One region of the Pelagibacterium nitratireducens genome, then DNA from elsewhere that is predicted to be linked to it. Evidence: predicted binding sites of a transcription regulator. Region 1 holds the regulator's gene; each other region holds the start of a gene.
The links. The regulator LexA, encoded in region 1, represses DNA repair genes until DNA is damaged. The targets are predictions, from matches to a motif close to TGTTCNNNNTGTGTTCNG.
Positions count from the first base shown of each region.

Region 2: the regulator LexA is predicted to act here: its motif matches at 1,137-1,154, upstream of dinB (DNA polymerase IV).
Region 3: the regulator LexA is predicted to act here: its motif matches at 1,173-1,190, upstream of ruvC (crossover junction endodeoxyribonuclease RuvC).

Region 1 covers NZ_CP146275.1:2,135,662-2,138,937, forward strand. Annotated here, with positions in the region: gene V6617_RS10600 (response regulator transcription factor) at 1-358, opposite strand, end outside; gene V6617_RS10605 (tripartite tricarboxylate transporter substrate-binding protein) at 598-1,695, shown strand; gene lexA (transcriptional repressor LexA) at 1,824-2,531, shown strand; gene V6617_RS10615 (ComEC/Rec2 family competence protein) at 2,567-3,276, opposite strand, start outside.
Region 2 covers NZ_CP146275.1:1,826,515-1,829,790, reverse strand. Annotated here, with positions in the region: gene V6617_RS09135 (DNA polymerase Y family protein) at 1-414, opposite strand, end outside; gene V6617_RS09130 (damage-inducible protein) at 329-1,090, opposite strand; gene dinB (DNA polymerase IV) at 1,320-2,366, shown strand; gene V6617_RS09120 (ATP-dependent helicase) at 2,394-3,276, opposite strand, start outside.
Region 3 covers NZ_CP146275.1:897,333-900,608, forward strand. Annotated here, with positions in the region: gene V6617_RS04590 (YebC/PmpR family DNA-binding transcriptional regulator) at 1-176, shown strand, start outside; gene V6617_RS04595 (GGDEF domain-containing protein) at 223-1,047, opposite strand; gene ruvC (crossover junction endodeoxyribonuclease RuvC) at 1,232-1,735, shown strand; gene ruvA (Holliday junction branch migration protein RuvA) at 1,732-2,349, shown strand; gene ruvB (Holliday junction branch migration DNA helicase RuvB) at 2,391-3,276, shown strand, end outside.

The DNA of each region.
Region 1 (3,276 bases):
CCATGGCCTCAATGTTGTGCACACGCTGGCCCCTGCGGCGCCCCAGGGCGCGCACGCGCGCATTGAGCTCGGCCATTTCGAAGGGCTTGGTCATGTAGTCATCGGCGCCCGCGTCGAGTCCGATGATACGGTCATGGAGGCTGTCGCGGGCCGTCAGCACAAGCACGGGAATATCGTTGCGTTCGGTGCCCAGAGTGCGAATGACATCGAGGCCACTGCGTTTGGGAAGGTTGATATCGACAATGGCCAGATCGGCGCCCTCGGTTGACAGAAATTGAGCGCCATCATCGCCATTGGCCAGCCAATCGACGGCGTGCCCTTCGTCCTGTAATGACTGAATGACTGCGCGCGCCAACATTGTGTTGTCTTCGATCAAAACGATGCGCAAACGCCTCTACCTTCCGTGTTCATTTTTTCAACAGCGGGGATCGCGCGGCGCAAAGCCCCTTCTGTTTGGACAATGTGACCCCGCCGGGACCTGGCTGGCAAGCAAATTTCCGTGAGGGGTGGCCTCGCGCCCAATGAGGCGTTAGACATTGGCCGGACCGGCCTGCGCTCGGAGGATCATCGGTTCACGCCTGTCATTGGAGGAGGATTATGAGCGGACTGCTGCGTTGGGCACGGGCCTTGAGCGCGGGATTTGGATTGTCTCTGGCTCCCGCGACCACGGCCTTCGCCGAGGTCAGTTTCCAGGGCGAGACCATCGAGTGGATCATTCCCTTTAGCCGGAGCGGCGGATCGGATACCTGGGCGCGGTTCAATGCGCCATTTCTGAGCCGGCACCTGCCGGGTCATCCAGAAATCGAAATCGTCAATGAACCCGGCGGAGGCGGCACCCGTGGTCCCAACACGTTTGCCAGCCGTGCCCGGCCGGACGGGCTGACCATTCTGGGGACTTCGGGATCGACACAATTTCCCTACCTGCTGGGCGATCTGCGTGTGCGTTACGATTACAAGGACTGGGAAGTGGTGATGGTAGCACCGACCGGAGGGGTGGTTTACGTCGCGCCCGGAACGGGGGTCGAGGGTCCCGACGACATCGACAGGCTTGCCGACCAGACCCTGGTGTTTGCGAGCCAGGGGCCAACATCGCTCGACCTCGTTCCCATGCTGGCCTTCCGGTTACTTGGTTTTGATGTCAGCTATGTGTTCGGCTACACCGGTCGCGCCGACGGGCTGATCGCCATGGAACGAGGCGAAGTCAGCATCGACTACCAGACAACGGCCTCGTACTTGCGCAACGTTGTTCCGATGGCCGAGGCCGGCGACGCCGTGCCACTTATGAGTTGGGGCATCCTCGACGAAAATGGTGTGATGCAGCGCGATCCGACCTTTCCCGATCTGCCCATCGTCGAAGAAGTGTATGAGATGTTACACGGCGAGCCGCCTTCCGGGCCCGACTATGAGGCCTATCGCGCTTTCAATATCGCCGGATTTGCCGCTCAGAAGATGGTGATTCTACCGGGCGGCACGCCGCCGGAAATCGTCGAGACATGGCGCCAAGCCTGGCGTGATATCTTTGCCGACCCCCAGTATCGCGCCGAAGTTTCAAGCGTTCTGGGGGCCTATGAGCAGGTCACCGATCGCGCGGCGGAAGCCCTGTTTATCGAAGGGACGACGATCGATCCGGCGGTCCGCAAGCGTATACTCGACATGCTCTCGAACGAATATGCGGTGCGGTTGAGCGATCAATAGAACGCACCGGCCGGCAATCGAGAGGCGCTGCTAGAGCCGTGATTACAGTGGACGCTTGCGGAACATTTACGGAACATGTATAAAAGTTCAATATTTGTTCCGATTCGACGCCGCCGAGGGATCCGCCAATGTTGACGCGTAAACAGCACGAACTTCTGATGTTCATCCATGAGCGGATGAAAGAGAGCGGCATTCCGCCCTCGTTCGACGAAATGAAGGAAGCGCTGGATCTGAAATCGAAGTCGGGCATCCACCGGCTCATCACGGCGCTGGAAGAGCGTGGCTTTATCCGCCGTTTGCCCAACCGGGCTCGAGCGCTCGAAGTCGTTAAGCTGCCGGATTCGATGAATCCGTCGCTGGGCGGGCGTAAGGCGCGGTTTGAACCTTCGGTGATCGAGGGTACGCTGGGCAAGGTGCCAGCCAAGACCGTGGCGCCCCGCCAGGACAATGGCGGATCGGTGGCCATTCCGGTGATGGGGCGCATTGCGGCGGGTGTGCCGATCGAGGCGATCCAGACTCACTCTCATTCCATTGCGGTTCCACCCGAAATGCTGGGTTCTGGAGAACATTTCGCACTCGAAGTGCGGGGGGATTCGATGATCGATGCCGGGATTTTCGACGGCGATACTGTCTTGATTCGCAAGCAGGATGCTGCCGGAAATGGTGAGATCGTTGTCGCGCTGGTCGATGACGAGGAAGCAACCCTTAAACGCCTGCGCAAGAAGGGAAACGCCGTGGCGCTGGAGGCGGCCAACCCGGCTTACGAAACCCGGATTTTCGGTCCTGACCGCGTGAAGGTTCAGGGACGTCTGGTGGGATTGCTGCGGCGCTACTAGATTTTCTTTGACTTAGCCTTGTTGTCCTCAAGGCCCTAAAGCTGGATGCGCCACGGGCGGTCCGGTCCGTCGATGGCGGTGCGGATTGTTGGCGGCAGATCGGGGCCATTCCAATCGATCATATGAGCGCCATAGCGGGCGAGGTCTGAAGCGTCGACAACCAGTTTGGCTGCCGTCTCGCATTGGGGCGGCGCAGTCAGGCGGGCGATGACGATCTCGGCGATGCGGCAATCTTCGTCAAACGCGTCGCGAGATTTGACCAGCGCTACGGTATAGCCCTCCTCGGTCGAGAGGATGCAGCCCAGACTGTCGCAACCTGTGGCGGTGTGGGCGTCTTCGATAACCGTCAGATAGCGTTCTGACCAGATGGTGGTGGCAAAGGTATTGTTGCGGCCGGCGATCAGGGCAACCCGGTCTCCGCTGCGGACGGCCAATGCCTGGCTTTGATCGGCAATGAATATGTCGGGCGCCTGCTCGAGACAGAAAAAAGCGATGAGCGGAACCGCGACAATGGGGCCAGTTATGCGCATGTGGGTTCGAAAATAGGCCAGCCATGCCAATGCGAACAGAGCGACGCCGAGCGCGACCGGGGACAGTATGGGACTCGGGTCGAACCCGCCGCTCAAATTTCGGACGAAACCGGCGCACCAGAGCATAGCCTCGATGCTCCAGCCGAGCCCAGCATAGGGAATGGCCTCGAGGCCAAGAGGGAGCAGCAAGGTTCCGAGCAGAGCAGCAGGCATCA
Region 2 (3,276 bases), 310 kb from region 1:
ACCCGACATCGTCAGCCGTCCCAATAAGGTCTCAAGCAACGCGGTTTCGCCGCCATGGAGATGATCGGCGCCGGTGGAATCGATTATGAGCCCGTCGGGCGGATCGAGGGCCACGATGGGGCTGACGCGTTGCAGCATCCAGAGGCCCAGCCGCTCAAGGCTGTCAGCATCGGCTCTGGGGTCGTGATCAACGACAACCAGATTTGGCACCAGGACTTGAGCCTTGGTCAGCACCATTCCCACGCGCGCACCGGCCGCCTGTGCTACTGCATCCGCTGCCACCGCCACAAGTCTGTTTTTCTCCCTGGCGGCCACCACCAGGGGCACGTCAACTGGCGGCGCTGTGTCGCCAGCCCCCCGCCGCAGCCGATCGATCGGCCAGTTCGGCAGGAAGACCGAGATGACCCGAGCCATCGCACGCCTCCACTTCAATATCGAGACTTTCCCCTGCCCTTGCTCGGATCAGTTCCACCAGCCAGCGTGCCCGGCCGACACCTGGGACCGGCAATGGTCGAGACGGTAGGGCCGAGATGCGCCAGCGGGTCAAAGCTGCCGTTGGTTGCCCAAAATCCATGGCTTCGGCCTGCCGTCGCCAGCGCCGCAGTGCGATCCCGATCGTTCCCGTGCCTTCGGCGGCCAGCTGCAGCCGCCGCGACGCCGTCATCGACAATCGAGCAATCTCGCCCACAACCGCACCAAGCCCGCCATGCCTTAAGCCTTCTTCCATGCAGGCGAGAAGTGTCTTGTCATCTCCGGCCTCGACATAGACAACCCGATCGGCAGCAAGGCCCGCCTGTTCGAGCGCCGGTGCGAACAGGTCCTGGCGTGTCACGCACCAGAGCACCTTGCCGCGCGTTCGTGCAGCGATCCCCGCCGCAAAATGGGCAGCCGCCGCTCCATCAATGGCGCCATTGCCGCCGCCGGCGATCTCGTGCAGACCACCCAGAGACAAGCCGCCATTGGGCAGACGGCTGTCGATTGCAGCAATCCCGAAGGCCAGTGCTTTGCGCACGAGCGTATTTTGGCCCTCGAGATCGGCGATACGATCTCGCAGCTCGGCAATGGCATTGCTTTTCGAGGGTGAGGCCATGATTTCGCCGTTCGGCGTGTCTTTCCAATTGCGAGAACAGGAGGTATGTTCCTCTTTTGTTCGCGCAACGCAAGGCAAGAGTCAATTGGTCTCCGATCAACTCTTGTGCGAGCGGATATAACGCGCGCAGCTTGATCAGCACTTACAAGGATTTATCGGCGTGCAGCCTGGGGATAAGCCGACATCAGATCGCGATAACGGAGACATCCGCAAGATCATCCATGTCGATATGGATGCATTCTTTGCCTCGGTCGAACAGCGCGACGATCCCGATCTGCGTGGCAAGCCGGTCGCCGTGGGCGGCGCAAAAAAGCGCGGTGTGGTTGCTGCCGCCAGCTATGAGGCCCGCCAGTTCGGTGTGCGCTCGGCCATGCCGTCTGTGACCGCCGCACGCAAATGCCCGGATCTGATCTTCGTTAAACCACGGTTCGAAATCTACAAGAAAGTATCGGCGCAAATCCATGAAATCTTTGGCCAATACACCGACCTTATTGAACCCCTCTCGCTCGATGAGGCCTATCTCGACGTCACCGAGAATTTTAAGGGCATGGCGATCGCCAGCGAAATCGCCGAAGCAATCCGGGCCAGGATATTCGAGGTGACAGGGCTGACTGCCTCTGCCGGGATTTCCTACAATAAGTTCCTGGCCAAGATGGCGTCCGGATACAACAAGCCCAACGGCCAGTTCGTCATCACGCCGGCGAAGGGCCCGGCGTTTGTCGAGACTCTGCCAATCGAGAAATTCCACGGAATTGGTCCAGCCACGGCAGCCCGCATGAAAGCGCTAGGCATCGAGACTGGAGCCGATCTCAAGGCAAAGCCCCTACCCTTCCTTCAGGAGAAATTCCGATCATCGGGGAGCTATTACTACTGGATTGCCCGCGGTGTTGATCATCGCCGGGTCAAAACCGATCGCATCCGAAAGTCGGTGGGGGGCGAGAACACCTTTTTTGACGATGTGCACGATCTGTCCGAGGCCAAGGAAAAACTGGCGCCCATCATCGACAAGGTCTGGCGCCATGCCGAGGCCAAGGCGCTCTATGGCCGCACGTTGACGCTCAAGGTCAAATATTCCGACTTCGCGATCATCACCCGCAGTCGGACAACGTCGCACCCGTTGCGAACACGCGTTGACGTCGAGGCCGTCGCCCACACTCTTCTCGAGCCGGTGTTTCCGGTCAAAAAAGGCATAAGGCTGCTGGGGGTGAGCCTGTCGGGCTTTGCCGACAGGTCGGATCGTGCCGATGATGCCGAGCAGCTGAGCTTGGCGTTGTAAGTCAGCCGAAAGGTGCTGCGCGCGTGCTCACCACATGCTGCGCATCTTTGCCGCCACATCCACACGTGTGGGCTGTGACGGTCCCAGGTCGGCTCGAACCGGCGTTACCGGGGGCCACAAGACGTCATCGAACAGATGGGTCATGGCGCGCGGGATGAAGCGGGTGCGTTGAGCATAGAGGTGCCTATCGCCATAGCGCGATTGCTGGGTCACGTAGAATTTCTGCGGCACCAGCAGGTGCAGCTCGTCCTTGGCCCGGGTCATGGCGACATACAGCAGCCGGCGCTCTTCTTCGAGCTCCTCGGTCGTTCCCACGCCGAGGTCTGAGGGAATGCACCCATCGACCACGTTGAGGACATGCACCGACTTCCATTCCTGACCCTTGGCCGAGTGAATGGTCGACAAGATGAGGTAATCCTCATCGCGAAGCGGGACGCCCGGCTGGTCACTCGTGGCATCGGGCGGATCGAGGGTGAGTTCGGTCAGGAAGCGATCCCGGCTCGGATATCCGCTTGCGATCTGTTCGAGCTGAATGATGTCGGCCGTGCGCATGTGTGCATCTTCATACCCGGCTTCCAGCAAGGGCTCATACCACTGGCGGACATAGGAGAGTTCAACCGGCCATGAGATGTCCCGTCCCGACAACCGACCAAACAGCGTGACGAGATAGGTCCAGTTCTGACCGGCTTTTGCTGGCGCCGGCACCTCGGAGAGAGCCCAGACCGGGTCCGAACTTGTGTCGAGGGCATCAAGAACCCGACCTGCCGTGCCCGGGCCGATGCCGGGCATCAGCTGCAGCACCCGAAACCCGGCAACACGATCCCGCGGATTTTCCACCCAGCGCAACACGGACAGCATGTCCTTGATGTGTGCGGCGTCCAGAAACTTCAGCCCACCGAATTTGACGAAA
Region 3 (3,276 bases), 1.2 Mb from region 1:
GGGAGGCCGAAAGCGTCAAGGCCGTGTTCAAGCCGCAGACCAATACGCCGGTCGATGCCGACAAGGGTGCGAGCCTGATGCGCATGATCGACAATCTCGACGACGACGACGACGTCCAGAACGTCTATGCCAATTTCGAGATGAGCGACGAGGACATGGCCAAGCTTTCGGCCTGACCGGCGCAAATGCTGTATTGAGAGGCGGCCCTGACGGCCGCCTTTTTCATGCGATGCGTTTGACTTCCTGCCCGCGATAGACCAGCCCGGTCGGCTCTTTGATCGCCGTGGTCGCTGTGGGGCGGGGCAGCAGCACCACGAGGCTGACGCCGTTGCGTCCGGATTCCTTGACCTTGTAAAGCTGTTCGTCGGCGCTTTTGAAGATGACGCCAAAATCGACCGGTTCGGCGGCAACGGCGCCGCCTATGCTCACCGACAGGACGCAGGCCTTGGTGCCTGCCGCATCGAATTCGATCATCTGGACCGATTGGCGAATGGTCTCGGCGGTGCGCTGGGCCTGTTCGGCATTGGCCGCGGGAAGAAAGACGCCGAATTCCTCGCCGCCGAGCCGGCCGATGATATCGAGGGACCCGACCGAGGAGCGGATGGCGGCGACGATGAGCTTGAGCGCGGTATCTCCACTGGCATGGCCGTAACGGTCGTTGATCGATTTGAAGTGATCGGCGTCGATGACAAGCAGCGTGCCGCCGCCGGCCTGCTCGTCGGCCAGAGCAAGGCTGACCGCATCGACGAAGGCGCCATGATTGAGGCAATTGGTCAGGCTGTCGCGCGCCGCTGCCGCCTCGAGCCTGTCATAGGCCATCTGCAGTTCGAACTGACGGACAGACAGGTAGAAAACCATCGGGCCGCCCAGCGCGAGCGGGGCGATGATGGCAACGATCAGACCGATTTGGCCGATGCCCTGGGAGAACACTTCGAGAATGATGTAGGAAATCACCACTGAAATCACGACGGCGACCGCCATGTGACCGAGCGTGCGTCCAATGATGCCCGCCCAGGCCTGCCGAGGCAGTCTGAATTCTCGTGCCATGGATATGTACCGAAAGTATTTGCGCCCGGGGGCAACCTAGCGGGTAAGGGGTGAACACAATCTTGCCGGGAACGGGAAAATTGGAGCCGCGCCGGATATTGTGAAGTCGGGGGATAAGATGGGGATGTTTTTGGTTTGTTCACTTTGCGCTTGGTAGGCTGATGGGAACGGGCTAATTTGGGGCATGTTGAATATCGTGCGAATCATGGGGATCGATCCGGGGCTGCGGCGCACCGGCTGGGGCATCATCGAGGCTGAGGGAAACCGTCTGCGGTTTATCGCCTGCGGGGTTCTGACGCCGGCCGTCGACCAGGAGCTTTCCCTGCGCCTCGTCCATCTCCACGAAGGGCTGATGCGGCTGATCGCCGAACATCACCCGGCCGAGGCCGCCGTGGAGGAAACCTTTGTCAATGCCGGCGCGCGTTCCACGCTGCTGCTCGGACAGGCGCGCGGCATTGCGGTGATGACTCCGGCTTCAATGGGTCTTCCGGTGGGTGAATATTCGGCCAACCTGGTCAAGAAATCGGTGGTCGGGACTGGGCACGCGGAAAAAAAGCAGATCGAATTGATGGTCAAGACACTGATGCCCGCCGCCAATTTTAAATCGGCCGACGCGGCTGATGCCCTGGCAATCGCCATTTGCCATGCCCACCATCGTCAACACCGCAAACTGGCAAAGAGCGCATGATCGGCAAACTCAAGGGCATCATCGAAACGCTCGGCGATGACACCGCGCTGATCGACGTCAATGGCGTGTGTTACGAAGCCCATTGCTCGGGCCGCACCCTGCAGGCGCTGCCCCGGGTGGGCGAAGCGGCCGTGCTGTTTATTGAAATGATCGTGCGCGAGGACATGATCCGGCTTTACGGTTTTGCCACCGAGGGTGAAAAGAACTGGTTCAAATTGTTGATGACCGTTCAGGGCGTTGGCTCACGCGTCGCGCTGGGCATTTTGTCGATCCTTTCGCCTTCCGATCTTTCCTCGGCCATCGCGCTCCAGGACAAGGCCATGGTGGGCCGCGCATCCGGGGTCGGCCCCAAGCTGGCCCAGCGCATCGTGTCCGAGCTCAAGGGCAAGGTTCCCGCCGGTGTCGCCATCGATGCAGGAGCGATGGGCCTGCAGACCGCTTTGGGCGAAGGGCTCGCCACGGGCAATGTGTCGGATGCCGTCTCGGCACTGGTCAATCTGGGCTACGGACAGGCGCAGGCCTCAAGCGCGCTGGCGCGGGTCGTGGCCAAAGAGGGCGAGGACACGCCCACCGAAAAGCTCATCCGGCTGGGGCTGCGGGAATTGAGTTCGTGAGGTCCGTTGCAATCGGGCGCCGGGGGCAATAGCAAACCAATATGACCGATCTCACCAATGCCGCTGAAGGCCGCGACGACAGTCTCGATGTTTCCCTGCGCCCCTCGGGGTTTTCCGAGTTTATCGGGCAGGAGGCGGCGCGCGCCAATCTGCAGGTGTTCATCGAAGCCGCAAAGCAGCGGCAGGCGGCACTTGATCATGTGTTGTTCGTCGGCCCGCCAGGGCTGGGCAAGACCACGCTCGCCCAGATCATTTCGCGCGAGCTTGGCGTAGGCTTTCGCGCCACGTCCGGTCCGGTCATCGCCAAGGCGGGGGATCTGGCCGCGCTTTTGACCAATCTCGAAGAGCGCGACGTCTTGTTCATCGACGAAATCCACCGTCTCAGCCCGGCGGTCGAGGAAATTCTCTATCCGGCGATGGAGGATTTCCAGCTCGATCTGATCATCGGGGAGGGCCCGGCGGCGCGCTCGGTGCGGATCGATCTGGCCAAGTTCACCCTTGTGGGCGCAACGACCCGGGCCGGACTTTTGACCACACCCTTGCGCGACCGGTTCGGCATTCCGGTGCGATTGAATTTTTACACGCCCCAAGAGCTGGTCCAGATCGTCGAGCGCGGTGCGCGGCTGATGGGCATGGCCATGACCTCGGACGGCGCGCTGGAAGTCGCTCGCCGCTCGCGCGGCACGCCGCGCATTGCGGGGCGTCTGTTGCGCCGGGTCACCGATTTCGCGCTTGTCGAGGGTGCGGCCGAGATCAACCGCAAGGTCGCCGACAAGGCGCTGTTGCGGCTCGATGTCGATGCCAGGGGGCTCGATCAGCTCGACCGGCGCTATCTTACGACAATTGCCGAATTTTATGGCGGCGGGCCGGTCGGCATCGAAACCATTTCGGCCGCGCTGTCCGAACCGCGCGATGCCATCGAGGAAA